One region of the Kitasatospora sp. NPDC056446 genome, then DNA from elsewhere that is predicted to be linked to it. Evidence: riboswitches for the same ligand, from Rfam matches in the RefSeq annotation. Region 1 holds a riboswitch; each other region holds the start of a gene.

Region 1 (9,407 bases):
CCCGATCGCCATGTAGAGGTTCGCAAACCTCGGGCTCGGATACAACCCCCTTCGGGGAGGAATTTTTGATTCTTCGGTGTCGCCTAGCTCACAGCCAGTACTTCTATGGAGTGAAGGGGGCTTGTGCGTTCGAGAAGAAGGGCGAACCCCACTTCCGGTCACACAATCACACGCAGTGCCCGCCGTACGCCTGTGAAACTGACGCGACTCCTGTCTCCAAGATGGTCGCCGTCGACTTGGAACGGGGCCGGTTCCTCTGAAACCAAGGTGAAGTGTCTGACGTCGTGATAGGAGACGACGTGCCTTCCGGACGGGCCGGCCGGCGGGGCTCCATCGCTCGAAGGCTCGTGCGACCGCAGGATCTGACGGATCGTTCGAGCAGTGCCGAACGCCGTCATCCGGGTGATGCCGAAGACGTCGAGGTCCGTGTCGAAGGAGGCGAGCGGTGAGGGATAGACCGGACGGTTGCCGAGGAACGTCCACGGAGAGGTGTTGCTGACTATCGACAGCACCAGCCCCGGCACGGCCCCGTGGCCAGGCAGCTCAAGGGAGACGGGGCCGGAACGGCGCTGCTCACGCTGGGTGAAGTAGTGCCGGATCGCCTGCTTGACGTACAGGGCGTGGGTGGACTTGTGCCCGGCCCGGCGCTGCTCCTCGACCCGGCCGACCACCCCGGCGTCGAAGCCCAGGCCGGCGGTGAAGGTGAACCAGCGGTCCGGCAGCCCGTGGGTCATCGCCTTGCCGAGCCCGATCGGGCGCTCCCGGCCGTGCTCCAGCGCGTCCAGCAGGGCGCCGGTGGCCTCCACCGGGTCGTTGGGCAGGCCCAGCGCGCGGGCGAACACATTGGTCGAACCGCCCGGCACCACGGCCAGTCGCGGGACCCGCTCGCCCGGGCCGTGCGTGAGCAGCCCGTTCACCACCTCGTTGACGGTCCCGTCGCCGCCCAGCGCCACCACCAGGTCGACCGTGCCGTCCTCCGCGGCCCCGCGGGCCAAGTCGCGCGCGTGGCCCCGGTACTGCGTCTCCGCGACCTCCAGCTTGAGGTCGCTGCGCAGGGCGTGGATCAGGACGTCCCTGGTCCGGCCACTGGTGGTGGTGGCCTTGTGGTTCACGACCAGGAGAGCGCGCATGGGGAAAGCCTACGGGTCGGTACGGACCAACCGGCGGCTACCCTGCTGGAGTGACCGCAGAATCCTCCGCACCCGTACCCACGTCCGGCCCCGGCCGCCCGGTGCCCCTGACCCTGGGCGCCGCCATCACCGCCCTGGAGGGCGCCGCACTGGCCGTCGTCGGCGTCTCGGACATGGTGTCCGCACTGTCGGGCGAGGCCAGGCAGCTGGCCCTGAACGAATTCGGCGGCGCGGTCATCGTGCTGCTCGGCGTGCTGCCGGTGCTGGCCGCCCGCGCGCTGCTGAAGGAGCGCCGCTGGGGCCGGAGCCCCGCGGTGCTGACCAACTCGATCTGCCTGCCGGTCGCCTACTACATGGTCCAGAGCGGCGGCGCGATGATCGCCGTCGGCGCCGTGGTCGGCCTGCTCGGGCTGGTGGGCATCGGCGCGCTGCTGAGTCCGAGGACGACGGCGGCCCTGTACGCCCCGTCCGAGGACTGAGCACACAGGGCCGCCGGTGACCGGACGGCCGCCCGGCGGGAAACCGGGCGGCCGTCGGTCCTACTCCTCCACCAGGAGCTTCTCCCGCAGCTGGGCCAGTGTCCGGGCGAGCAGCCGGGACACGTGCATCTGGGAGATCCCCACCTCGGCGGCGATCTGCGACTGGGTCATGTTGCGGAAGAACCGCAGCACCAGGATCTTCTGCTCCCGGGGCGGCAGTTGGGCCAGCAGCGGCTTGAGCGACTCGCGGTACTCGACGCCCTCCAGCGCCTCGTCGGTGGCGCCCAGGGTGTCCGCGACGGCCGGCGACTCGTCGTCGCTGTCCGGCACGTCCAGGGACAGCGTGGAGTACGCGTTGGCGGACTCCAGGCCCTCCAGGACGTCCTCCTCGGAGATCCCCAGGTGCTCGGCCAGCTCGTGCACCGTGGGGGAGCGGCCGTGCCGCTGGGAGAGCTCGCTGGTCGCGGTGGTGAGCGACAGCCGCAGCTCCTGGAGCCGGCGCGGCACCCGGACCGCCCAGCCCTTGTCACGGAAGTGCCGCTTGATCTCCCCGACGATGGTCGGCGTCGCGTAGGTGGAGAACTCGACCCCGCGCTCGTGGTCGAAGCGGTCCACCGACTTGATCAGGCCGATGGTGGCGACCTGGGTGAGGTCGTCCAGCGGCTCGCCCCGGTTGCGGAAGCGCCGGGCCAGGTGCTCGACCAGCGGGATGTGCATCCGCACCAGCTGGTTGCGAAGCTCGACCCGCTCCGGGGAGCCCTCGGGCAGGGCGGACAGCCGGACGAACAGCGCCCGGGCGGCCTCCCGGTCCGGGGCGCCGCTGCGGTGCACGACCTGGGCGGGCACGGCGCCCTGGAGCTCCGGCTCGGCCGCCGCCGGTGCCTGGTCCGCCGCCGGTACCTGGTCCGCCGGTTCGGGCGCGGGTACGGAGTCGGGCGTCGGCTCGGACGTCGGCTCGGTGGGGTGGCTCATCCGGTGGGCGTCCTTCGGGTGCGCTTCGTCGTTGGCGGCGAGGCCGGGAACGCTCGCCTGGGTCGGTACGGCAGGTCCCGCCGTCGCGAGGCCGGTACGGTCCAGATCACTCACGGCCATTCCCCCGTTCCGTTCCGGGAGCACCGGGGCCGGTGGCCCCGGAATCGTGTCGTTGGTCGTACCGCGCGGGGCGGTACCGGGAGCCGTCCGCCGGGCCCCCGGGCGGGGGAGCGGCGGACGGCCCTTGCGCGGGTGCTGCTCGGTGCTGCTCGGTCTGCGCGCTGCGGCTCGGCGCCCGCTAGTGGGAGCCTGACCCGCCGCGCTTCTTGTGCAGGCTGATCGACACGGTCTTGTCCTCTCCGACCGTGGAGTCGACCTCGCCGGCCAGGGCGGAGAGCACCGTCCAGGCGAAGGTGTCCCGTTCGGGAGCCTTGCCGTCGGTGGTGGGAGCGGAGACTGTCACCTTCAACGAGTCGCCGACCAGCCGGAACTCGCAGGAGAGCACGGAGCCCGGCACCGCCTGCTGGAGCAGGATGGCGCAGGCCTCGTCGACCGCGATCCGCAGGTCTTCGATCTCGTCGAGGGTGAAGTCCAGCCGGGCCGCGAGCCCGGCCGTCGCTGTTCGGAGCACGGAGAGGTAGGCCCCCGCTGCGGGGAGCCGGACCTCCACGAAATCCTGAACACCGAGATCGCCGTCGATCTGGGACACCCTTGCCTCCTGGGTGACGCGCTGTGCTGTCTTGGTACCCCGCTTGTTACCCCGGTTGCCGCCTCGCGAAGAGGCGCCGGGGTCGCGGATCCGCCGTCGTTCTGCCGTCCGCGTCCCAGGTTCGGGAGTTACTGATGGTAAGGCATTGCGACGCAGGGTGGCAGACCCTTTTCCGGACCCGGTCGGTCCGTTCAGTGCCGGTCGGCGGCGGCGGCCGCCTCGGCGAGCGCCGAGTCGGTGAGCCGGTAGACCGTCCACTCGTCCATCGGCACCGCGCCGATCGACTTGTAGAAGTCGATCGAGGGCTTGTTCCAGTCCAGCACCGACCACTCGACCCGGGAGTAGCCGCGCTCGACGGCGATCCGGGCGAGCTCCAGCAGCAGGGCCTTGCCGTGGCCCCCGCCGCGCGCCTGCGGGCGGACGTACAGGTCCTCCAGGTAGATCCCGTGGGTGCCGCGCCAGGTCGAGAAGTTGCGGAACCAGAGCGCGAAGCCGACCGGTTCGCCGGTCGCGTCGTCCTCGGCGATCAGGCCGAACACGGCGGGCTCGGCGCCGAACAGGGCGTCGTGCAGCTGCTCCTCGGTGGCCACGGCCTCGTGCGCGGCCTTCTCGTACTCGGCCAGTTCGCGGATCATGGCGTGGACGACGGGGACGTCGGTGGCGACGGCGGTGCGGATCATGCCGCGAGCCTACTGCTCGGGCCGGGTCTCGTCCCAGGCCTGGACGGAGGTCTGGTCGACGATCCGCCCGTCCCGCAGGTCGGCCACGGAGGCGGACAGCACCCGGACGCCGTCCGGGTAGCGGCAGGACTCCAGGAAGGCGACGTGGTCGTCCTGGACGACCACCCGCTCCAGCCGGTGGGTCGTCTCGCGGCCGTAGGCCTCGCCCAGCATGGTGCCGATCTCCTCCCGGCCGCGCACCACCAGGGGGTGGCTGGGCTGGGTCTTGCGGTCGACCACGCGCAGTTCGGCGTCCTCCGCGTAGAGCGCCAGGAGGGCGTCGGCGTCGGCGTGCTCGATGCCCTCGCGCAGGGCGCGGGCGTCGAAGGCGGCGGTGGCTGCCGTGGTGGTCATGTCTCGCTCCTCCGGTCGGGGTTCCGTAGGCTCGTACGACGAGCCTACGCCCGGCGCCGTCGACCGGAGGAGGAGCGGGCACCGGGCCGGTCAGCGGGGCGGCACGGTGCGCAGGTAGTCGGCCAGGGCGACGATCGCGGCGGGGTTGCGCGGGCTCTCGACCAGGTCGGCGTAGTCCAGGACGAAGATCCGGTCGTTCCGGACCGCGGCGACGTTCGCCAGCGGCGGGAAGGACTTGAGGAACCTGCGCTTCTCCTCGGCGTCCGGCGTCGAGTAGTCGTTGATGACGATCACCTCGGGGTCGCGCTGCACCACGCTCTCCCAGCCGGCGGTGACCCAGCTGTCGGCGACGTCGCCCATGATGTTGGCCCCGCCGGCCTGGGCGATGATCCGGTCCGCGGCGGCGAACTTCCCGGCGGTGTACGGCTTGTCCTGCCCGCTGTCGTACAGGAAGACGGACGGGCGGTGCCCGGGCTGCGGGACGGCGGCGATCCGGGCCCTGGAGTCGGCGATCAGCCGGTCGGCGCGGTCCTTGACGTCGAAGATCTCGCCGAGGTTGGCGAGGTCGGTGTAGAGCGCGTCCAGCGGGTCCATCACGCCGCGCTCGGCGCCCTTGCCGCTGCGGCAGGACTCGCTCAGTACGTACGAGTCGATGCCGAGCGCCTTGAACGCCTGCGGGGTGACGCCGCCGCCCTCGTCGAAGCCGTAGTGCCAGCCGGCGAAGACCAGGTCGGCCCTGGCGTCGAGGGCGATCTCCTTGGTGAGCACCTTCTTGGAGAGCCAGGCGGTCTGCTGGTAGCCGTCCTTCCACGGCACCAGGTCGACCCGGCCCTTGTCGTCGGGCATGACGTAGCCGGCCATCCGGTCGGCGAGGCCGAGCGAGAGCATCAGCTCGGTGATGTTGACGTCGTTGGTGACCACCCGGGCGGGCTTGCGGGCGAAGGTCAGTTCGTCGCCGCAGTTCCGTACGGTCACCGGGTAGTGGGCGGAGACGGTGGCGTCCTCCCGCGGGGCGATCTCGGCGCCGCAGGCGGTGAGTCCGAGGACGAGCAGGGCGGCGGTGGCAACGGCCTTGGTGCGCACGGTGGTTCCTCTTCGGGACAGACGTGGGGACAAACGGGCGGCGGGCGGGCGGCGGACGGGCGGCGGACGTGGGGGCGGACGGGGCGGCGGGCGCCGGGCTCAGGCGCCGGGGGAGTCGAGGCGGTCGAAGAGCAGCTGGAGGGCCCCGGTCCCCGGGTGCCGCACCGGGGTGGCCCGGACGCCGAACACCTCGGCCAGCAGGTCGGGCCGGAGCACCTCGCCGGGCGGCCCGGAGGCGACGATCCGGCCGGCCCGCAGCACGTACAGCAGGTCGCAGTGGCCTGCCGCCAGGTTGAGGTCGTGCAGCGCGGTGAGCACCGTCGGGCCGGCCTCGCGGGCCAGCGCCAGCACCTCCAACTGGTGGGCGATGTCGAGGTGGTTGGTGGGTTCGTCCAGCACCAGCAGCCGCGGCTCCTGGACGAGGGCGCGGGCGAACAGCACCCGCTGCTTCTCGCCCCCGGACAGGCTCAGGAAGCCCCGTTCGGCGAGGTGCCCGGCCCGGACCTTGCGCAGCGCCTCGGCGCAGCGCCGCGCGTCCCCCTCGGCCGGGGCGCCGAAGCCCCGGCGGTGCGGCAGCCGGCCCATGGCGACCACCTCGGCCACCGTGAAGTCGAACTCGGCGGAGTGCTCCTGGGAGAGCGCGGCCACCCGCCGGGCGGTCTCGCGCGCGGTGAGCGCGCGCAGGTCGTCGCCGTCCAGCCGGACGGCCCCGCCGGTCGGCCGCAGCACCCGGTAGACGCAGCGCAGCAGGGTCGACTTGCCGCTGCCGTTCGGTCCGACCAGTCCGACCACCTGTCCGGCGGCGGCGTTCAGGCTCACCTCGTGGACCAGCCGGGCGCCGGCCAGTTCCACCGAGACGGCGTCGACGGCGAGGTCCTCGGCCTTCGCCGGGCCGGTCACCGGGGGCCTCCGAGGGCGTGGCCGCGGCGGCGCATCATCAGCAGGAAGGCGGGCACGCCGAGGACGGCGGTGAACACCCCGACGGGCAGCTCGGCGGGCGCCAGCAGGGTGCGGGAGGCGATGTCCACCCAGACCAGAAGCAGCGCCCCGGCGAGCGGCGCGACCAGCAGCACCCGGCGGTGCCCGGCGCCGACCAGCATCCGTGCCAGGTGCGGCACCAGCAGCCCGACGAAGCCGATCGCGCCGCTGACCGCGACGACCGTGCCGGTGACGGCGGCGGTCACCACGAACAGTTCGCGGCGCAGCCGGTCCGGGTCCACGCCGAGCGAGGCGGAGGTCTCGTCACCCATGGCGAGGGCGTCCAGCCGGCCGGCCGCGCAGGCCAGGTGGGCGAGTCCGGCCAGGACGGTGCAGGCCGCGATCGGCACCGAGCCCCAGGTGGCGCCGCCGAGGCTGCCGAGCAGCCACATCATGGCGCCCCGGGCGGCTTCGCCGCGGTCGGCGGCGAAGACCATCAGGGTGGTGACGGCGGAGAAGCCGTAGGAGAGGGCGGTGCCGGTGAGCACCAGCCGCAGCGGGGTGAGCCCGAACGCGGTGCGGGCGGCGAGGTAGACCAGCACCATGGCGAGCAGCGCGGAGCCGAACGCGGAGGCGGAGACCGCCCACACCCCGAGCGAGGCGAAGGCGCCGAACAGCATGACGGCGTTGGCCCCGACGGCGGCGCCGGAGGAGATGCCGAGGACGAAGGGGTCGGCGAGGGCGTTGCGCACCAGCGCCTGGACGGCGACCCCGGTGGCGGCGAGCCCGGCGCCGACCACGGCGGCCAGGACGGTGCGCGGCAGCCGGATCTCCCAGACGATCGCGTACGCGGCGGCTTCGTCCGCGTCCAGCCGACCGCCCGTCAGCCCGGCGGCCAGCAGCCGCAGGACGTGGGGGAGGCCGATCCCGGAGGAGCCGAACGCGACCCCGCAGACCAGGGAGGCCAGCAGGGCGGCGGCGAGGCCGAGGGCGAGCGGGAGAGCGGGTATTCGGCGGGCGGGCGGGCCGACCGCACGGTTCGCGGGTGCGCGGTTCACGGGTGCGCCTTGCCTCGGGCCGAGGGTGCGCCGGGGCGGCCGCCGGCCGCGGGCGTGCCGGAGCGCCGGTCCCCTCGCAGTCCGCGGCGAGTCGTCGGGATTCCGGCGGCCGAGGGCGATCGGGCTGGCGGGACCGTACGGGGACGGGCCTGCTCACCGTTGCGGGTCAGCGCCGGACTCTCACCGGACTTCCCCCTCGGACGCCCTGGCAGCATAACAGCCACTCAGGGCAGGCAACCCTTACCGGGGTCGGGTCGGGGTAGGGCGGGACGCGGACGCGGACGCACGACCGCCCCCGTCCGACGGGTGCGGACGGGGGCGGCCGGGTGGCGACGCGTCAGGCTCAGGCCTGCTTGGTCTCCCAGAAGATCTTGTCGACCTCGGCGATCAGGTCCAGCAGGGCCTGGCCGGTGGCGGGGTCGGTGGACGCCTTGGCGGCCGAGGCGGCCTTCAGGGTGTCGTTGATCAGCTGGTGCAGCTGCGGGTACTTCTCGAAGTGCGGGGCCTTGAAGTAGTCGCTCCACAGCACCGAGATGTGGTGCTTGACGGCCTCGGCGCGCTGCTCCTTGATGATGATGGCGCGGGCGCGGAAGTGCGCGTCCTCGTTGGCCTGGTACTTCTCCTGGGTGGCCTTGACGGACTCGGCTTCGAGCCGGGCCTGCGCCGGGTCGTACACGCCGCAGGGCAGGTCGCAGTGGGCGTGGGCGGTGGCGCGCGGTGCAAACAGGCGAGAGAACATGGGAGTCCTTCCTTGGATCGTCTTCCCGCGCCCGAGATTACCCTTCCGCCCCGGCGGTTTCGCGATCGGGCGGTGGGCGTAGGGCGAAAGGCGGAGCCGGAACCGGGGTGATCCGGGCATCGGGGAGGTGACGGTCCGTACGGCAGACTGGGGTCGGGCCGGTGCGGAGGAGGAGTCGTGGCGCGGAGCGCGGAACCGGGGGGCGCGGAACGGGCGGGCGGCGGTGTGCTGCCGTTCGGCACCGTGGACGTGGCGGGGCCGTCGATGGTGCCGACCCTGCGCGAGGGCGACCGGCTGCTGGTGCGGTACGGCGCGCCGATCCGGCCGGGTGCGGTGGTGCTCTTCCGGCACCCCTTCCAGCAGGATCTGCTGGTGGTGAAGCGGGCCGTCGAACGGCGGGCCGGGGGCTGGTGGCTGCTGTCGGACAACCGGCCGGTGGACAGCGACAGCCGCAGCTACGGCGCGGTCCCGGACGAGCTGGTGCTGGGCCGGGTGCTGCTGCGGCTGGGCCCCGGGCCGGCCTGGCTGGCGCCGGGCCGCCGGCTGGAGCGGCTGCTGCTGACCCCGCGGCTGGCCCGGGTGCCGGGCCTGGCCCGCCGCTTCGGCGTCCGGGTGGAGGAGCTCTGAAGGCCCGGTCCGGCCGGGCCCGAAGAGTGAGGCCCTAGCCGCCGGTGCCCAGCGCGGCCTCCGCCTCCTGGCGCTTGCGGGCCCGGTAGGCGGCGACGTTGGCCCGGGTCGCGCAGCGGTCCGAGCAGTACCGGCGGGAGCGGTTGGTCGAGGTGTCCAGGTAGGCGTTGCGGCAGGGCGCGGCCTGGCAGATGCCGAGCCGGTCGGCGCCCAGGGAGGTCAGGTGGATGGCCAGGCCCATGCAGGCGACGGCGCTGAAGTGGGCGGTGGCGGTGGGCGAGTTGTCGGCCAGGTGCAGGTGCCAGCGCGGCCGGCCGGCGTCGTCCAGGTAGTCGTGCCCGGAGACCAGCGGGCTGACGGGGTACTCCATCAGCAGGCTGTTCAGCAGGTCGACGCCGCGGATCTCGTCGCCGTCGGCGGCGGCTTCGAAGACTCCGCGCAGCCTGGTCCGTACCGCCCGCAGCCGGGGCACGTCGGATTCGTCGGCGAGCGCGGCGGCCCGTGAGGAGTCGGAGAACAGGGCGCGCACCGCGTCCACGGAGGTCAGCGTGTCGGTGCCGCGCTCGGGCTCCTCGGTGTTCACCAGCCGGACGGCGAGGTCGGCGTACGAGGCGAGCTC
Region 2 (9,407 bases), on a different contig from region 1:
CCGCACCACGCCGCCGACCGGATCACCGCCGCGTTCGCCGAGGTGGTGGCGTCGGAGGCAGGGGTGTCAGAGGTGGCGGTGGCCGGGACGGGAGCGGCCACGACGGCCGTACGGCCCGTCCGCGTCCCGCTGTCCACCTCCGGTCAACTGCTGCACCCCGGTGCCCCGCCGACCGGCCGGCCGCCGGAGCGCGCACCCGCCCGGGCCGGAGGGCACGCACCGGCCCCGGAGCCTGCCCGCGAGCCCGCCCGGCTGTCCGTCCGGGAGCCCGCCCGGGTGCTGCTCACCGGCGCCACCGGCTACCTCGGACGGCACCTGCTGGACGCCTTCGTCCGGCGCGGCGCCGACGTCACCTGCCTGGTGCGGGCCTCGGACGACGCCGGGGCGCTCGGCCGGCTGGGGACCGGTCCGGCCTTCGGGGCCGAAGCGGTCCACGCCGTCGCCGGGGACATCGGCCGGGACGGTCTCGGGCTCTCCCCGGCCGGGCTGGAACGGGCCCGGGGCGCGGGGATCGTCGTGCACGCGGCGGCGGACGTCCGGCTGGTGGCCTCGCCCGACGAACTGGAGCTCACCAACCACACGGCGGTGCGCGGGCTGCTCGGCTGGGTCGGGGAGCACGCCCCGACCGCCCGCGTCCACCACGTCTCGACGCTCGCCGTCTCGGGCGGCGTGGACGGCCCGACGCGCCGCTTCAGCGAGGCGGACCTGGGGATCGGCCAGTACTTCCGCACCCCGTACGAGCGGACCAAGTTCCGGGCGGAGCAGGCCGTCCGGGCCTGGGCCGCCACCGGGCACGCCGCCTACCTGCACCGCAGCGGCCACATCGCGGCGCACAGCCGGACCGGCGCGTTCCAGGCGAACGCCGGCGACAACCGGATCTACCAGCTGGTCCGCGGCTACCTGCTGGCCGGGGCGGCACCGAGCCGGCCGGACACCGCCTTCGCGTTCTCGCACGTGGACACGGTGGCGGCCGGGATCGCCGCGATCGCCCTCGACCCGTACGCCGCGCCCGGCGCGTACCACGTCGAATCGCCGTACCAGGTCCCGCACGATGAGCTGGTGGGCTGGCTCGCCGGGCTCGGCCATCCGGTGCGGCTGACCGACGACGAGGGCTTCGCGGCCGCCATCGCCGCCGCCGAGCGGCGGCACCCGACGGCCGCCCGGGTGGCCGCCGCCTGGGCGCAGCAGGAGGAGCGCAACGTCCGGGTGGACAGCGCGTACACCACGGCCGTGCTCGACCGGCTGGGCGTGCGCTTCGCCGCCCCGACCCCGCAGTGGTGGTCGGCCGCGCTCTCCTGGGCCGCCGAGGCCGGCTACCTGCCGCCCGCCGGCCCGCCCCCGAGCAGCTCCGCCGACCAGAACCCCCGTACCCCCGAAGGCCAGACCCCCCGTACCGCCCAAGGCCAGAACCCCCGTACCCCCCAAGGCAGGACCCACTCGTGAAGGCAGGTTCCGTGTCCCAGCTCTCCCCGGCGCTCAAGCAGGCCACCCCGGTCGTCGCCGTGCGCGGCGAAGGCCTCCACCTCTACGACGCCGACGGGCGCCGGTACCTCGACTTCACCTCCGGGGTGGGGGTGACCAGCACCGGCCACTGTCATCCACGGGTGGTCGAGGCCGTCCGCGAACAGGCGGGCCGGCTGATCCACGGCCAGTACACCACCGTGCTGCACGACCCGTTGCTCACCCTGACCGAACGGCTCGGCGAGGTGCTCCCGCCCGGCCTGGACTCGCTGTTCTACGCGACCGCCGGCACCGAGGCGGTCGAGGCGGCGCTGCGGCTCGCCCGGCACGCCACCGGGCGGCAGAACGTGATCGTCTTCGAGGGCTCCTTCCACGGCCGCACGATGGGCGCGGCCTCGCTCACCACGGCCGGCACCCGGTTCCGGGCGGGCATCGGGCCGCTGATGCCGGGGGTCGCGGTGGCGCCCTTCCCGGCCGCCTTCCGGCTGCGCCGCTCGCTCGGGCTGTCCGAGGAGGAGGCGGTGGCGTACGCGCTGCGCGGCCTGGACGAGGTGCTCGCCACCGCGTCCGCGCCCGCCGAGACGGCGGCGATGTTCGTCGAGCCGGTGCTCGGTGAGGGCGGCTACGTCCCGGCGCCGCCCGGCTTCCTCGCCGGGTTGCGCGAGCGCGCCGACCGGCACGGCATCCTGCTGGTGGTGGACGAGGTGCAGACCGGCTTCGGCCGCACCGGCCGGTTCTGGGCCCACGAGTACGAACAGGGGGTGCGGCCGGACGTCCTGATCACCGCCAAGGGCCTGGCCAGCGGCTTCCCGCTGTCCGCGATCGCCGCGCCCGCCGAGCTGATGGGCCGTGCCTGGCCCGGTTCGCAGGGCGGCACGTACGGGGGGAATCCGGTGGCCTGCGCCGCCGCCCTCGCCACCCTGGACGTGCTGCGCGACGAGCGGCTGGTGGAGAACGCGGCCGAGCAGGGCGCCCGGCTGCTGGTCGGTCTGCGGACGGTCGCCGCCGAGGCGCCCGGGATCGGCGACGTCCGAGGGCTCGGGCTGATGGCCGCGAGCGAGTTCTGCCACCCGGACGGCTCGCCGGACCCGGAGGCGGCCCGGCGTGTCCAGCAGGCGGCGGCCGAGCACGGTCTGCTGCTGTTGCTCTGCGGGGTCCACCTCAACGTGGTCCGGATGATCCCCGCGCTGGTGGTCACGGCCGGACAGATCGACGAGGCGCTGGAACTCTGGACGAAGGCCGTCGCGGCCGGAAGCCGGTAGGGAGGAGAGACCCATGGACGCGGTGACGGAAATCGGCTGGAGCAGCCTGGAGTTGGAGGCCCGACGGGAGCTCTGGTCGCTCCCGCTGGGGGAGGTGGAGCGGCGGCTGCTGTGGGCCGACGCGCGGGCCGGGCGATGGGGGGCGGCCGAGCCGGTGCGGGCCCGGGTGCGGGACTTCGTGCGGGATGCCGTCGCCTCGGTCGGCATCACGCATGTGAGCGGCCTGGTGGACGTGGAGCACCCGGAGGACCAGATCACCGAGGTGCTCTCCTTCCTGCTGGGGGACTACGGCCGGATCGTCCCGCAGAACGGGCGCGGCGACCTCACCTCGGTGCTGTGCGACCAGGACGGCGACGGCAACACCGAACTCGGGTTCCACTGCGACACCTGCGACCTGCTGATCCTGCTCTGCCTCCGGCCGGCCTTCGACGGCGGCGGGCTGACCAAGCTGGCGAGCGCCCGGCACGTCCACGACCTGATCGGCCGGGAGCGGCCGGACGCGCTGGCGACGCTCTGCGAGGAGTGGACCTTCGAGCGCAGCGGCCGGGCGGGCCCGCAGGTGGTGGTCACCCCGATCCTCTACCACCAGAAGGAGGGCACGGTCGGCTGCTACTACCAGACCCGCACCGTCCGCTCCTCCCCGGACCGGGGCGGCCCCGAACTGACGGACCGTCAGTGGGAGGCGCTGGGCGTGCTGGACGAGGTGCTGTACCGGCCGGAGATCGCCTTCGGCCTGCCGATGGAGGCCGGCGACCTGCTGATCATCCGCAACAGCCGGGTGCTGCACGGGCGTTCGCCGTTCATCGACGAGCCCGGACCGTACTCCCGGCGGATGCTGCGGATCTGGCTGAACGAGGGTGAGACATGGGCGCGTTGACCGCACCGCACGGACGGGTGGCGATCGTCACCGGCGGGGGCAGCGGCCTCGGCCGGGCCTCGGCACTGGCCCTGCTGGACGCAGGCTGGACCGTCGTCGTCGCCGGACGGCGCAAGGACGCCCTGGAGGAGACCGCCGTCCTCGCCGGGGAGGCGGCCTCCCGGGTGCTGGCCGTCCCGACCGACATCCGGAGCCCGGCGGACGTCGCCCGGCTCTTCGACACCGTCCGCGACGAACACGGCCGACTGGACCTGCTGTTCAACAACGCGGGCGCCGCCGCCCCGCGCCGGCCGATCACCGAGACCCCGTTCGAGGACTGGAACCGGGTGCTCGACACCATCGTCACCGGCGGCTTCCTCTGCGCCCGCGAGGCCTTCCGAGTGATGAGCACCCAGACCCCGCAGGGCGGGCGGATCATCAACAACGGCGCGCCCTCGGCGTACGTGCCGCGCCCCAACTCCATCGCGTACACGGCCGCCAAGCACGCCGTGCTCGGCCTGACCAAGGTGCTCGCCCTGGACGGCCGCCCGTACGGCATCTCCTGCGGACAGATCGACGTCGGCAACGTCGCCCCGGTCGACGGCGGCCCGCAGCCGGCCGCGATGCAGGCCGACGGGACGAGGGCGGTCGAGGCGACCATCCCGGTGGAGCGCTTCACCGAGGCGCTGGTGCTGATGGCCTCCCAGCCGGCCGACACCGTCATCCAGTCCCTGGTGGTGCTGCCCACCACCATGCCGTTCGTCGGCCGGGGGTGACGCGGTGCTGGTCAGCGCACGCTCCTTCGCGGAGTACCGGGCGATGTTCACGCTCACCGACGGCGACTTGGAGCAGCGCATCCTGGACTGCCCGGCCGGCGCGGCGAGCTTCGTCGCCGAAGCGGGCCCGCTCGGCATCGACGCCGTCGCCGTGGACCGCCAGTACGCGGACCACCGCGAGGACTTGGGCCTGCTGGTGGAGCGGGAGACGGAGTTCAAGCGCGAGCTGCTGCGGAAGGAGACGGCGGGGTACCCGTGGACCTGGTACGACGACGCGGACGACATGATCCGCCAGTGGACCGCCAACGCCCGCCTCTTCCGCGCCGACATCGCCGCCCGCCCGGACCGCTACGTCGCCGGATCGTTGCCCGAACTGCCCTTCGCCGACAATGAGTTCGACCTGGTGCTCAGCTCGCACCTGATCTTCTCGTACGGCAGCCGCTTGGACGAGCACTTTCACCGGGCGGCCCTGCTGGAGCTCGCCCGGGTGGCGCGCCGGGAAGTCCGGCTGTTCCCGCTGATGGTGTACGACACCCGGGTCAGGTACCCGGGGCTGGAGCGGCTGCGCCGGGACCTGGCCGGACTCGGCATCCCGAGCCGGGTGGAGCGGGTGGCGTACGAGTTCCAGCCGGGCGACAACGAGATGCTGGTGCTCTCCTGCGCGGGGTACCGGCCGCTGGTGCGGACCGCCCGGGGAGCCACGGAGGCCGTCGACCCGGTGCGGTGGCGCCACCGGGAGGAGGGGGCCGGGTCGTAGGCGGGAGCCGACCGGCCGGCCGGGCCCGGCGCGGAGTGGATCGGGTATGCCCATGGGGGGTATGGAGATCGGGCGATATGTCCATGGACAACTCGTCTCCGCCGCGCCACAGTTGTCCGCATGAACACGCACCAGCACCACCAGCACCATGAGTCACACGAGAACCACGGGAACCATGGGCACGCCGAGCACCACGGGCACGCCGGGCACGACGGGCACGACGGGAACGCGGACCACGGCCACCACGCCGGGCACGGCGCCCCGCAGGGGCTGACGGCCTCCGACCAGGGCTTCACCCTGGTGCCGGAGACCGTCGGCCCCGACGGCGAGTTCACCTTCCGCATCACCGGCGCCGACGGCGAGCCCGTCACCGCGTACGAGCCCCAGCACGAGGCGCTGCTGCACCTGATCGTGGTGCGCCGCGACCTCTCCGGCTACCGCCACGTCCACCCCGAGCTGGACGCCGACGGCACCTGGCGGGTGGCCACCCCCTTCGACGGGCCCGCCGCCTACCACGTGTACGCCGACTTCAAGGCCGTCGGCGCGGCCCCGCTGACCCTCGGCGTGGACGTCGCCCTCCCCGGCGGGTCCGCCGACCGCCCGCTGCCCGAGCCCGCCGCGACCGCCGACGTCGACGGCTACACCGTCACCCTGGCCGGGCAGTTGGCCGCCGGGCGGGGCGCGCCGCTGACCTTCCTGGTCGCCCGCGACGGCTCCCCGGTCACCGACCTCCAGCCCTACCTCGCGGCCTACGGCCACCTGGTCGCCCTGCGCGCCGCCGACCTCGCCTACCTGCACGTCCACCCGAACGGGGAGCCCGGCGACGGCGCCACCGCGCCCGGCCCGGACGTCACCTTCCACGCCGTCGCCCCCACCGCGGGCCCGTACCGGCTCTACCTCGACTTCAAGCACGGCGACACGGTCCACACGGCCGAGTTCACTGCCGTCGCCGTGGACTGAGCGTCAGCCGGCCGCCGGTCCGCCGGGCCCGCGGGGTGGTGTCCATCCTTCGGACAGGATCCCGGAACCCGCTGTCCGGAACGCCGTACGCACTCTAAGCTGGCCGCGCAGCTGGTTCGCCCTGTCCGCCAGGCAGGCGCGTCGCAAGAGGGAACCCGGTGGGAATCCGGGACTGCCCCGCAGCGGTGAGTGGGAACGACCGCCGTCATACGCACTGGGCCCGGGAGGGTCTGGGAAGCGACGGCCAGTAGGTGCCTGTCCTGGAGCCAGGGCGGGTGTGCCCGCGAGTCCGAAGACCTGCCACTGCCCGTGCGCGACCGTTCGCGCGCGGCCATCCGGTGATCCCGAGGGCGGGTCGGCGACCATACCTGGCGGAGTCGTGCCCGTGTGCGGGCACCCGTCCGGTTCGTCATCCCTTCGCGTCCTCCTCCCGTCGCCGGGTATGTGAGGAAACAGGCTCGCGAAGGAGAGTCCCTTGACCACGAAGTCCGCAGCGGCGGCAACCCTCGCCACCGTGCACGGCTACCCCCGCCAGGGCCGCAACCGGGAACTGAAGAAGGCGATCGAGGGCTACTGGAAGGGCGCCGTCACGGCGGAGGCCCTGCTGACTGCCGCCGCCGAACTGCGCCGGGAGAACTGGCAGCAGCTCGCCGACGCCGGGATCGAGGAGGTCCCCACCGGCGACTCCTCGCTCTACGACCACGTGCTGGACACGACGGTCGCCGTCGGCGCGATCCCGGCCCGCCACCGCGCGGCCGTCGAGGCCGACCCGCTGGACGGGTACTTCGCCATGGCGCGCGGCACGCAGGACGTCGCGCCGCTGGAGATGACGAAGTGGTTCGACACCAACTACCACTACCTGGTGCCCGAGTTGGGGCCGGATACCGAGTTCGCGGCGAACCCGGCCAAGGCGGTCGGGGAGCTGCGGGAGGCGCTCGCGCTCGGCCATGACGCCCGGCCGGTGCTGGTCGGGCCGGTCACCTACCTGCTGCTCGCCAAGCCGGCCCCGGGGGTGGCGGCCGACTTCCAGCCGATCACGCTGCTGGACCGGCTGCTGCCCGTCTACGCCCGGCTGCTCGCAGAGTTGAAGGCGGCCGGCGCCGGGTGGGTGCAGCTGGACGAGCCCGCGCTCGTCCAGGACCGCACCCCGGCCGAACTGAACGCCGCCGCCCGCGCCTACCGCGACCTGGGGGCCCTGGCCGACCGGCCGAAGCTGCTGGTCGCGAGCTACTTCGACCGGCTCGGCGAGGCCCTGCCCGTGCTGGCCAAGGCCCCGGTCGAGGGCCTGGCCCTGGACTTCACCGGCCCGGCCGCCGCCAACCTGGACGACCTCGCCGCCGTCGGCGGCCTGCCCGGCAAGCGCCTGGTGGCCGGCGTCATCGACGGCCGCAACATCTGGATCAACGACCTGGAGAAGTCGCTCGCCACCCTGGCGACCCTGCTCGGCCTCGCCGGAACCGTCGACGTCGCGCCCTCCTGCTCGCTGCTGCACGTCCCCCTGGACGCCACCGCCGAACGGGAGTTGGACCCGCAGATCGCCCGCTGGCTCGCCTTCGCCCGGCAGAAGGCCGCCGAGGCCGCGCTGCTCGCCCGCGGCCTGCGCGAAGGCACCGGCGCCATCACCGCCGAACGCGCCGCCAACCGCGCCGACCTGGCCTCCCGCGCCAACTCGCCCATCACCCGCGACCCGGCCGTGCGCGCCCGCACCGCCGCCGTCACCGCCGACGACGCCCGCCGCGCCGATCCCTACCCCGTACGCGCCGAGGCCCAGAGCGTCCGGCTCGGCCTGCCGCTGCTGCCGACCACCACGATCGGTTCCTTCCCGCAGACCACCGAACTTCGACTGGCCCGAGCCGATCTGACGGCGGGTCGGATCGACGGCGCCGCCTACCGCGAGCGGATGGCGGCCGAGGTCCGCGAGGTCGTCGCCTACCAGGAGAAGGCCGGCCTGGACGTCCTCGTCCACGGCGAACCCGAACGCAACGACATGGTCCAGTACTTCGCCGAGCAGCTCACCGGCTACCTCGCCACCCGGCACGGCTGGGTGCAGTCCTACGGCACCCGCTACGTACGCCCGCCGGTCCTCGCCGGGGACATCTCCCGCCCGCACCCGATGACCGTCGACTGGTTCGAGTACGCGCAGGGCCTCACCCGCCGCCCGGTCAAGGGCATGCTCACCGGCCCGGTCACCATGCTCGCCTGGTCCTTCGTCCGCGACGACCAGCCGCTCGCCGACACCGCCCGCCAGGTCGCCCTGGCCCTGCGCGACGAGGTCACCGACCTGGACGCCGCCGGCGCCGCCGTCGTCCAGGTCGACGAACCGGCCCTGCGCGAGACCCTCCCGCTGCGCGCCGCCGACCGCCCGGCCTACCTGGACTGGGCCACCGAGGCCTTCCGCCTGGCCACCTCCGGGGTCCGCTCCGACACCCAGATCCACACCCACATGTGCTACGCCGAGTTCGGCGCGATCATGACCGCGATCGACGAACTCGACGCGGACGTCATCTCCCTGGAGGCCACCCGCTCCCACATGGAGGTCGCCGGCGAACTCGCCCGGGCCGGCTACCCGCGCGAGGTCGGCCCCGGCGTCTGGGACATCCACTCCCCGCGCGTCCCGGACACCGACGAGGTGGTCGCCCTGCTGCGGGCCGGGCTCGCCGCGATCCCGGCCGAGCGGCTGTGGGTCAACCCCGACTGCGGCCTGAAGACCCGGGGCTGGCCGGAGACCCGGGCCTCACTGGACAGCCTGGTGGACGCCGCCCGCCGCCTGCGCGAGGAACTCGCCGGCTGACCCGCCGGGCGCGGGAGCCCAGGGGCGGGCGCGGCGCCGGTGCCGCGCCCGCCCCTGTGGCGGTGCCGAACTCCCGTACCGCCGGACGGCGGTGGAATCCTCCGAAGAGCCGAATGGGGACATGGAAAGACAGCCGCACGCACTGCTTGGCCCTGCCGCCCTGCTTGGCCCTGCCGCACCTCTTGGCCCTGCCGCCCTGCCGGGCCCTCCCTCCGTACCGGGCCTGCCCGACTGGGGCCGCTGCGCGGTGATGGGAATCCTCAACGTCACGCCCGACTCCTTCTCGGACGGCGGCGACTGGCTGGACCCGGGCCGGGCGGTCGAGCACGGACTCGCGCTGGTCGCCCGGGGCGCCGACATCGTGGACGTGGGCGGGGAGTCGACCCGCCCCGGCGCCCGCCGGGTGCCGGTCGAGGAGGAACTCGCCCGGGTCCTCCCGGTGGTGCGGGGCCTCGCCCGGCGGGGCGTCCTGGTGAGCGTCGACAGCATGCGCGCCGAGGTGGCGGAGGCGGCGGTCGACGAGGGCGCGCGGATCGTCAACGAC
Region 3 (9,407 bases), on a different contig from region 1:
CGCCGCGGAGGTGCGGGCGCTGGTCCCCTCCGGCGGGCTGCTGGTGGTGGCGAGCCGGCGGCGGCTGCCCGCGCTGCGGACGGACGGTGCCGAGGTGCGCCGGCTCGGGCCGCTGAGTGCGGCGGCGGGCGCCGAGCTGGTGCGCGGCTGGGTGGGTTCCGGCCGGGGCACCGACGGGGAACTGGCGGAACTGGTCGAGCTGTGCGGCGGGCTGCCGCTCGCGCTGAACGCGGTCGGGAGCCAGCTGCTGGACCGGGACAGCCTGCCGGTCGGCCGGGTGCTGGCCGAACTGCACGACCGGGAGGGCAGGCTGGCGGTGCTGGAGGATGAGGAGAACGACCTCGGCGCGACGTACGACCTGGTGTACGAGCGGCTGACGCCGGCTGCCCGGGCGCTCTACCACCTGATCGGTGTGCAGCCCGGCCCCTTCGTGTCCGCCGCACTGGCGCGTGCGGTCGGCGTCGAGCGGGCCGAGCGGGCGATCCGGGAACTGCGCGACGTCCACCTGCTGGACGAAGTGGTGGACGACGACCCGGCGGAGGACCGCTTCCGGGCCCACGACGTGGTGCGGCTGCACGCCTACGGCCGGACGCGTGACCTGCCCGACCGTGACGGGCTCCTCGCCGCCGTCGTCGCGTACTACCGGGCCCGGGCCTCGCTGGCGGACCGGACGATGGCTGGGAAGCGGCTGCGGCTGCAGGACCCGAGCGGCGACGACCTGCCCGGCTTCGCCTCGGAGACCGCGGCCCTGGAGTGGCTGTACGCGGAACGGGCGAACTACCGCGCGGTGGTGGAGGCGGCGGCCGAGCAGGGGTGGCACGGCGAGGTGTGGCGGCTCTGCGAGTCGCTCTGGCTGCTGTACCACGACCGCAGGCTCTACCAGGACTGGATCGCCACCCACCGGCTCGGGGTCGAGTCGGCGCAGTGGGACAACCAGCCGGCCGCCGTGGTCCGGATGCGCAACCAGCTGGCCCGCGCCCACCTCGACCGCAAGGAGTACCAGCTCGCCGCCGGACAGCTGGCGCTCGCCACCGAGCAGGTGCCGCTGGTGGCCGACCGTCAGGTCGTGGGCGTCCTCTACGAGACGGACGGCCTGCTCTGCCTGGCCGACGGCCGCCCCGGCGACGCGGTCGAGCGGTTCACGCTGGCCCTGGCGGAGAACCTGGGCGACGACCACGGCGAGATCGTCCAGAGCTACAACCTCGCGCAGGCGCTGATCGCCGACGGCCGCCCGGAGGAGGCGCTCACCGTGCTCGCCGGGGCCACGGCCCAGGCCGAGGCCGGCCGGGACAACGACATGCTGATGAAGCTCCCGCTGGTCCGGGCCCGGGCCCACCGGGCGCTCGGACAGCTCGCCCTCGCCGTCGCCCAGGCCCGTGACTGCGCCCGGCAGGCCAGGGAACGGAGCCAGTACGCGAAGGAGGCGCAGGCGCACGGCCTGCTCGTCAGCCTCGCGGAGGAACTGGCCGACGAGGAGCTGGCGGAGCGCAGCCGGGAGCGGCTGCGCGAGCTGCGGGGGTAGCGGCCCGCCCCGGCTCGGTCAGGTCCAGGGCCCGGTCAGGGCTCGGCCGTGAACGAGACCCGGGTGCGCTGCTCCCCGGTGCGGACGGTGAGGCCGTGCTCGGTGAGGTCGGCCGGGTCGCCGCCGTCGGCGAGCCGGCAGGCGACGGCGGAGCCGAGCAGCAGCGGGTCGATGCCGGGGTCCGGGGCGCCCCAGCCCGGTTCGGCGCGGGCCTCCAGCAGCCGGCCGGTGTGCAGCCGCAGCAGGTGGCGGTCGGGGCCGAGGGCGGCCACCGCGACGGCGAGGCCGGGGAGTTCGGCGGCGGTGTCGGCGAGCCAGCGGGCGGCGGGGCGTTCGGCGTGGGCCTCGGTGCGGGCGAGGACCTCGGCCGTGTAGCGCAGGGCGTCGCCGGGGTGGTCGTCGGTCAGGGCGTGGAAGCCGCGCGGGGTGTGGTCGTGGGGGTCGAAGGGGTAGCGCCGCAGGCTGACCTCCGGGCCCTCGCTCCTGCCCTCGACCTCGTACGCGGTGGGCCGGTCGGTGTCCCCGGGGCAGGGGACGGGCCGGGGGTAGGGCGGCAGGGCCGGTTCGTCCCGGGGCTCGTCCAGCCGGTCCAGGAAGGAGTAGAGCAGCGGGCGCAGCAGCCGGGCGGATCCGCCGGGGTGGGCGAGTGCGCGGCCGGTGATCTCCCGGAGGTCGGCCGGCGCCTGGGCGAAGGCCAGTTCCAGCTGGGCGGCGAGGTCCCCGTCCGGGTCGAGCAGGGGTGCGGCCTGGCCGAAGGCGTAGCCGGGGGAGCGCGGGTCGAGTTCGGCGGCGCCGGTGGCGACGAGCAGGGTGCGGTGCTCCAGGGCGGCGCCGTAGACGGTGACCGAGCCGTGGTCGCCGATCACGCAGTCGGCGGCGACGAGCGCGGCCTGCCAGCCCTGGTGGGGCGGGATCAGGCGCAGGCCCATCCGCCGGGCGTCGTCGAGCAGGGCCCGGGGGTCGTGCCGGCTCCAGACGTTGGGGTGTAGGACGACGGCCACCGTGTACTCGTCGGCGGGCAGTTGGCGGACCAGCCGCTGGGGCAGCCGGGGGTGGCTGCCCAGTGACGAGTGCTCGCTCCAGGTGGAGCTGACGACGACGAGCCGTCGGCGGCCGGTGGCGCCGAGCGCGGCGCGGTAGGCGTCGCGGGAGCGCCGGCTGGCGAGCATCCGGTCGAAGCACGGGTCGCCGACCACCTGGGCGACGTCCAGTGCCTCCGGGCAGGAGGACCGAAGCCGGTCCAGCTGTTCGGGGTGGGAGAGGCCGAGGGCGTCCACGAACACCCGCCCGTGGTGGGTGAGTTCGTTGCGGGACAGGCCGGCGGAGCTGACCGTGTCGCCGGTGGACTCGGCCACCAGGCGGTTGTAGCCGGCGCCGTGCGGGAGGACGACCAGCCGGGCGTCCAGGCGGTGCATGGAGGAGTGGACGGCACAGGCGACGGCCAGGTCGAAGGGGAGGCGGACGGCGTCCTCCCAGTCCAGGACGGTGTAGCCGGGCAGGTCGTGCAGGTAGTCGTCCAGGGCGCGGTCGGCGAAGACGGAGCCGGGGTTGACGGTGAAGTACCGCTCGATGCCGGCCGGGCTCAGCAGGGCGAGGACGTCCAGGACCCGGGTGGCCGAGGTGAGGGTGCGGGCGACCGCCAGCACGCGGGCCTTGACCGGGTCGGTGTTCCATCGGTCGGCGGGCCAGGCGTGGGGGTGGGACGGCACAGCATGATCGTACTCACCCGGGGTGCGCGCCGGGCGCTGTTCCCCGAGTGTCGGTCAGCCGGCCGCGGCGGTGGGCTCGTGGTGCTCGCCGGCGGCGCATTCGTCGAGGAGGGGGCGCATGCTCTCGTCCACGAGCCGGTAGCGCACCACACGGCCGTCCTTGTCGCCGGTGACCACGCCGGCCGTGCGCAGCAGCCGCAGGGCCTGGGAGACGGCGGGGTCGCGCATGCCGGTGGCGACCGCGAGGTCGGTGACGGCGAGCGGGCCGGCCCGGTGGAGGGCGAGCAGCAGGGCGAGCCGCCCGGGGTCGGCGAGCAGGGAGAACCGCTCGGCCCAGGACCGGACGTGCGCGGTGTCGCCGATCGCGGCGATGGCCTCGCAGACCCGGTGTCCGTCGATGGTGCGGTGGCCCGCGCGTTCGGCCGGTACGAGATGCATGTCCGCATTCTCGCAGGAGCGGGGCTGTGATCCTGGACACCTGCGCAGGTGCGCAGCCTTGCACGGGTCGGGCGCGGCCCCTACGGTGTTCCCCGCCGTGGTGCTCGGGAAGACCGGTGACGGACCCCCAGGGGTCCAAGTCCGGAGCGGCCCTCGCCACTGTGATCGGGTCAGTTCCTTCGTCCGCGAGGGAACGCCGTCCGTGTCCACGACGCCACTGGGTGCCCCGCGCACCTGGGAAGGCGGACTCGGACGTCCCGTAAGCCAGGAGACCGGCCACGGCACTTCACGACGTCATTCCACGAGGTGTTGGAGCGTGATCCGGACATGACCCTGCCCGAAACCGTCGCCGCGGACGCGAAAGCGGTGCCGTCGGCGCTGCCCGCCTTCAGATGGAAGCGCGAGGACACCCTGCGCACCGCCGGATTGATGGGGGTGATCCTGGCCATGCACGTGGTGGCCTTCGGGACGCTCGTCTTCCTGGTGGCCCCCGAGGGGTACACGGTCGGCACCCAGGTCTTCGGGGTGGGCCTGGGCATCACCGCGTACACCCTCGGGATGCGGCACGCCTTCGACGCCGACCACATCGCGGTGATCGACAACACCACCCGCAAGCTGATGGCGGACGGCAAGCGGCCGGTCTCGGTGGGCTTCTGGTTCGCGCTCGGGCACTCCTCGATGGTGGTCATCATGGCCGCCCTGGTGGCGGGCGGCGCGCAGCTGGCGAACACGCTGATGGACGACGAGTCGGCCACCCACAAGTGGCTCGGGCTGGTCGGCACCACGGCCTCCGGCGCCTTCCTCTACCTGATCGGCGCGCTCAACCTGGCGGCGCTGTTCGGCATCCTCAAGGTGTTCCGCTCGATGCGGGCCGGGAAGTTCGACGAGGCGGAGCTGGAGGCGCACCTGGACTCGCGCGGCTTCATGGCCCGGGTGCTGAACCGGGCGACCCGCTCGATCACCCGGCCCGGGCAGATGTTCCCGGTCGGCATGGTGCTGGGGCTGGGCTTCGACACCGCGACCGAGGTCACCCTGATGGTGATGGCCGGCTCGGGCGCGGCCGCCGGGCTGCCCTGGTACGCGATCGTCTGCCTGCCGCTGCTGTTCGCGGCCGGGATGAGCCTGTTCGACACCCTGGACGGGACGTTCATGAACTTCGCGTACCAGTGGGCCTTCTCCAACCCGGTGCGCAAGGTCTACTACAACCTGACCATCACCGGGCTGTCGATCGCGGTGGCCTTCATCATCGGCACCATCGAGCTGGTCGGGGTGCTGCACGAGAAGTTCGACCTGACCGACCCGGTGACCGGCTGGATCGCGAACATCTCGCTGGACAACGTCGGCTACGCGATCGCCGGGCTGTTCGTGGTGGTCTGGGCGCTGGCGATCGGCTACTGGAAGCTCGCCAAGGTCGAGAAGCGCTGGGTGCCCGAAGGGTCGTGAGCGCGTCCCCGCGGAACGGCGCCTCCCCGGCCGGGGAGGCGCCGTTCCGGCGTTCAGCGCTCTTCGCGGAAGTCGACGTGCCGGCCCGCGACCGGGTCGTACTTGCGCAGGACGATGCGGTCCGGGTCGTTGCGGCGGTTCTTGCGGGTCACGTACGTGAACCCGGTGCCGGCGGTGGAGCGGAGCTTGATCACGGGGCGCAGTTCGCTGCGGGCCATGGGGTGTCCTCCTGGGGCCTGGGGTGCTGGGTCGGGTGCTGGACCGGAACCGTACACCGAAATGGAATTCATTTTCATCTGGTGTAACGTGAGCCCTGTCCCCGCCCATTCCCGGACGCCAGGGAGCACCCATGTCCGCCCACTGCCAACTCACCGGCCGCCGCCCCGGGTTCGGCAACGCGATCTCGCACTCGCACCGCCGCACCAGCCGCCGCTTCGACCCCAACATCCAGCGCAAGCGCTACTGGCTGCCCGGCGAGGGCCGCTACGTCCGGCTCACGCTGAGCGCCAAGGGCATCCGCACCGTCGACTCGATCGGCGTCGCCGCCGCCGTCGCCCGCATCCGGGCCCGGGGGGAGAAGGTCTGATGGCCAAGCGGAGCAAGATCGTCAAGAACGAGCGGCGGCGCGCGATCGTCGCGCGGTACGCGCGGCGCCGGGCCGAACTCAAGCGCACCATCGCCCACCCCGGCACCGCCGCCGCCGAACGGGCCGCCGCACAGGCCGAACTCGCCCGCCAACCACGGGACGCCAGTGCCACCCGGATCCGCAACCGGGACGCCGTGGACGGCCGCCCCCGCGGCTACCTGCGCGCCTTCGGCCTCTCCCGGATCAACCTGCGCGGGCAGGCCCACGCCGGGTACCTGCCGGGCGTCCGCAAGGCGAGCTGGTGAGCGGGGTGTCCGGCTCGCCGGACGGGATCAAGCTGCCGGTGGTCGTCGTCGCCGGCCTGCACGCCGACGAACGCCGGGCCGCCGTACGGGAACTGGCCGCCGCCGCGGTGGACGCGGTGGTGCTGCGGCACGACCTGCGGGACGCCTCGCTCGGCCTGGTCCACCGCGAACTCCTGGACGCGGCAGGGCCGTTCGACGTGGACGACGTGCCGCTCGCCAACGACTGCCCGTGCTGCGCCCTGCGCGAGGACCTGCTGCCCCGGCTGCTGGAGATCGCCGACGAGGGCCGGTACGGTCTCGCGATCGTCGAGCTGTGGGGCGGCAGCGACCCGCACCCGGCCGTCGAGGTGATCGCCGCGGGGGAGGTGGACGGGCGGCGACTCGCGGACGCGGTCGAACTGGCGGGCGTGGTCACCGCCGTCGACCCGGACCGGCTGGTCGGCGAACTCTCCGTCCCCGACGACCTGGCCGAGCACGGACAGCACACCGCCGCCCGGGACGAACGCACCCGCGCGGAGGCGCTCGCCCACCAGATCGAGTACGCCACCACCCTCGCCGTGCCGCGCGCCACGGCGCACGCGCCGGGGCTCGCACTGCTGCGCCAGCTCCACGCCCCCGCCCGGGTCGTCCGGCTCGGCACCGGCACGCTCACCCGGGCCGCGCTCGGCGGCTTCGACGTCGCCGCCGCCCGGGACCGGGTCAACCCGGCGATCGCGCTGCTGCCGCAGGAACGGGACGAGGCGGGCGTCGCCACCCTGGTGTGGGAGCGCCGCAGGCCGCTGCACCCGGAGCGGCTGCACCGGGCGCTGGAACTGCTCGTCCCGGCGGCGCAGCGCAGCCGCGGCAGGTTCTGGCTGGCCAACCGGCCCGAACTGATGCTGGCCTGGGACGCGGCCGGGGCGAACCTCGCGGTCGAGGAGTGCGGGCCCTGGCTCACCGCCCTGCCCGACGCGGCCTGGGACCTCTACCCGCCCGCGCGCCGGGCCGCCGCCGCCCTGGACTGGCACCCCCTGCACGGCGATCGGGTCCAGCAGCTCAGCTTCACCGCCGAGGGGCTGGACGCCGACGGCATCACCGCCCTGCTGGACTCCTGCCTGCTCACCGACGCCGAACTCGCCGCCGGCGAACCCGGCTGGAAGGCCCTGCCCGACGCCTTCCGGGACCTGCTCGACCCCGTCCACTGACCCGACCCCGACCCCGACCCCGACCCCGACCCCGACCACTGACCCGACCCCGACCACCGAACGGAGCTCCCGCGTCATGCGCGACCGAACCGCCCCGCCGAGGAACCGGCCCAATCCGCTGATCGCGGCGGGCATCGAGTACATCGACTACAAGGACACCGACCTGCTGCGCCGCTTCGTCTCCGACCGGGGCAAGATCAGGAGCCGCCGGGTCACCCGGCTCACCGCGCGGCAGCAGCGGGCGATGGCCCGGGCGATCAAGAACGCCCGTGAGACGGCCCTCCTCCCGTACCGTTCCGGCCCCACCCGATAGGAGTTCCCGATAGCCGTGCCCAAGCGCAAGACCTCCCGCAGCAACACCCGGCACCGCCGGGCCCAGTGGAAGGCGGCGCCGCCGAAGCTGGTCCCGATCACCCTCAACGGCCGCGAGATGCTGGTCCCGCAGAACCTCGTCCCGGCGTACCGGAGGGGGCTGCTCGACCCCGGCGAGTGACGGGAGGTGAGTCGGCGGCCCGCAGTGGCGGCCGGGTGTCACGGGACCGGTGACCGGAACCGGACGGTGGTGCGGGGCGCGCGGGGAAGCACCGGGGGGTCCTGTCGGGGGTGCTCGGCGGGCGGTTTGGGGTGCGGCTTCGTAGGCTCGACGCATGGCGGATGCGTACGCGGGGCGGCGGGAGCGGGTGAGGGAGCACTTCAGCGCGGCCGGGGCCGACGCGGCGCTGATCACCCGGGCGGCGAACGTGCGGTATCTGACGGGCTGCGCGCCCTGCGGCGCGACGCTGCTGCTGACCGGGGAGCGGGCGCTGCTGGCGCTGCCGGACGACCTGCCGCCGGACGACTCCGGGGAGCACCTGATCGCCCCGGACCTCGCCCGGCTGCCGGTGGCGGCGGGGGCGGACACCGCGCTGGCCGCCGCGGCCGCCGCGGCGGGCTTCGGGGTGTCGGGCCTGGCGGTGGAGGAGCACGACCTGACCGTCAGCCGGCACCGGGCGGTGGCTGGCCTGGCCGGGACGGCCCGGCTGGCCGACCTGGGACAGGTGGTGGAGCGGCTGCGGGTGGTCAAGGACGAGCACGAGATCGCCGATCTGCGGATCGCCGCCGAGATAGCCGACCAGGCGCTCGGCGAACTGCTGGAGTCGATCCTGGTCGGCCGCACCGAGCGGCACCTGGCGATGGAGCTGGAACGGCGGATGATCGACCACGGCGCCGACCGGGCGGCCTTCCCGGTCTCGGTCGGGACCGGCAGCCACTCCGGCCAGGCCGCCCACCAGCCGACCGACCGCCGGGTGGAGGAGGGCGACTTCCTGACCGTGGTGATGGGCGCCCAGTACCGCGGCTACGGAGTCTCCACCGCCCGCACCTTCGTGATCGGCGCGGCTCCCGCCCCCTGGCAGGTGGAGCTGCACCGGCTGGTCTTCCGCGCCCAGCGGGCCGGCCGGGAGGCGCTCGGACCAGGCGTGGAGCAGTGCGTGCCCGACCGGGTGGCCCGGCAGGTCCTGGAGTCGGCGGGCCACGCCGAGGCCTCCCCGCACCCGGTGGGCCACGGCATCGGGCTGGAGATCCGGGAGGCGCCGCGACTCGGTCCGTCGGACATGGGTAAACTGGACAGCCGCGTGCCGGTCACCGTCGGCCCAGGGGTCCACCTCCCGGGCAAGGGCGGCGTCCGGATCGAGGACACGCTCGTCGTGCGCCCCCTCGAAGAGGGCGGGCCCGAGCTGCTCACCATCACCACCAAGGAGCTCCTCGCCCTGTGACGGCGGCCCTTCCCGGGCTGACGGCGGCAGGACGCGTCCCTTGGTTCCTTGACAGCTATATCCAGGAGTAAGTGCGCCCGTGGCTTCCACGAACGATCTCAAGAACGGCATGGTCCTCAAGCTGGATGGCGGCAAGCTCTGGTCCGTCGTCGAGTTCCAGCACGTCAAGCCCGGCAAGGGCCCGGCCTTCGTTCGGACCAAGCTCAAGGAGGTCCTGACGGGCAAGGTCGTCGACAAGACCTTCAACGCCGGCACCAAGGTCGAGACCGCCAACGTCGACAAGCGTGGCATGCAGTTCTCGTACAAGGACGGCGAGAACTTCGTGTTCATGGACACCGACACGTACGACCAGGTCGCGATCGAGCCCTCCGTCGTCGGCGACGCCGCCAAGTACCTGCTCGAGGGCTTCGACGCCCTGGTCGCCATGTACGAGGGCTCCCCGCTGTACATCGAGCTCCCGGCCTCG

What was found. Region 1 has a riboswitch for cobalamin ahead of ACFQ6N_RS04800 (FecCD family ABC transporter permease). Riboswitches for the same ligand answer to the same signal wherever they lie in the genome.
Region 2: linked by a shared signal. The riboswitch ahead of metE (5-methyltetrahydropteroyltriglutamate--homocysteine S-methyltransferase) and the one ahead of ACFQ6N_RS04800 (FecCD family ABC transporter permease) in region 1 are both predicted to bind cobalamin.
Region 3: linked by a shared signal. The riboswitch ahead of ACFQ6N_RS13565 (HoxN/HupN/NixA family nickel/cobalt transporter) and the one ahead of ACFQ6N_RS04800 (FecCD family ABC transporter permease) in region 1 are both predicted to bind cobalamin.

What each region holds. Positions count from the first base shown of each region.
Region 1 is NZ_JBHTRF010000005.1:114-9,520, reverse strand. It holds gene ACFQ6N_RS04840 (diacylglycerol/lipid kinase family protein) at 159-1,130, opposite strand; gene ACFQ6N_RS04835 (hypothetical protein) at 1,181-1,609, shown strand; gene ACFQ6N_RS04830 (SigB/SigF/SigG family RNA polymerase sigma factor) at 1,670-2,701, opposite strand; gene ACFQ6N_RS04825 (anti-sigma regulatory factor) at 2,880-3,290, opposite strand; gene ACFQ6N_RS04820 (GNAT family N-acetyltransferase) at 3,482-3,970, opposite strand; gene ACFQ6N_RS04815 (nuclear transport factor 2 family protein) at 3,980-4,363, opposite strand; gene ACFQ6N_RS04810 (ABC transporter substrate-binding protein) at 4,454-5,446, opposite strand; gene ACFQ6N_RS04805 (ABC transporter ATP-binding protein) at 5,546-6,346, opposite strand; gene ACFQ6N_RS04800 (FecCD family ABC transporter permease) at 6,343-7,422, opposite strand; cobalamin riboswitch at 7,515-7,659, opposite strand; gene sodN (superoxide dismutase, Ni) at 7,766-8,161, opposite strand; gene sodX (nickel-type superoxide dismutase maturation protease) at 8,426-8,788, shown strand; gene ACFQ6N_RS04785 (CGNR zinc finger domain-containing protein) at 8,823-9,407, opposite strand, start outside.
Region 2 is NZ_JBHTRF010000045.1:47,671-57,077, forward strand. It holds gene ACFQ6N_RS25685 (AMP-binding protein) at 1-1,443, shown strand, start outside; gene ACFQ6N_RS25690 (aspartate aminotransferase family protein) at 1,455-2,723, shown strand; gene ACFQ6N_RS25695 (TauD/TfdA family dioxygenase) at 2,737-3,600, shown strand; gene ACFQ6N_RS25700 (SDR family oxidoreductase) at 3,588-4,355, shown strand; gene ACFQ6N_RS25705 (methyltransferase domain-containing protein) at 4,360-5,112, shown strand; gene ACFQ6N_RS25710 (hypothetical protein) at 5,233-6,072, shown strand; cobalamin riboswitch at 6,168-6,392, shown strand; gene metE (5-methyltetrahydropteroyltriglutamate--homocysteine S-methyltransferase) at 6,548-8,863, shown strand; gene folP (dihydropteroate synthase) at 9,114-9,407, shown strand, end outside.
Region 3 is NZ_JBHTRF010000017.1:119,687-129,093, forward strand. It holds gene ACFQ6N_RS13550 (AAA family ATPase) at 1-1,522, shown strand, start outside; gene ACFQ6N_RS13555 (hypothetical protein) at 1,558-3,231, opposite strand; gene ACFQ6N_RS13560 (ArsR/SmtB family transcription factor) at 3,286-3,669, opposite strand; cobalamin riboswitch at 3,751-3,965, shown strand; gene ACFQ6N_RS13565 (HoxN/HupN/NixA family nickel/cobalt transporter) at 3,997-5,112, shown strand; gene rpmG (50S ribosomal protein L33) at 5,166-5,330, opposite strand; gene rpmB (50S ribosomal protein L28) at 5,462-5,698, shown strand; gene rpsN (30S ribosomal protein S14) at 5,698-6,003, shown strand; gene ACFQ6N_RS13585 (CobW family GTP-binding protein) at 6,000-7,187, shown strand; gene rpsR (30S ribosomal protein S18) at 7,264-7,500, shown strand; gene rpmF (50S ribosomal protein L32) at 7,510-7,680, shown strand; gene ACFQ6N_RS13600 (aminopeptidase P family protein) at 7,835-8,941, shown strand; gene efp (elongation factor P) at 9,021-9,407, shown strand, end outside.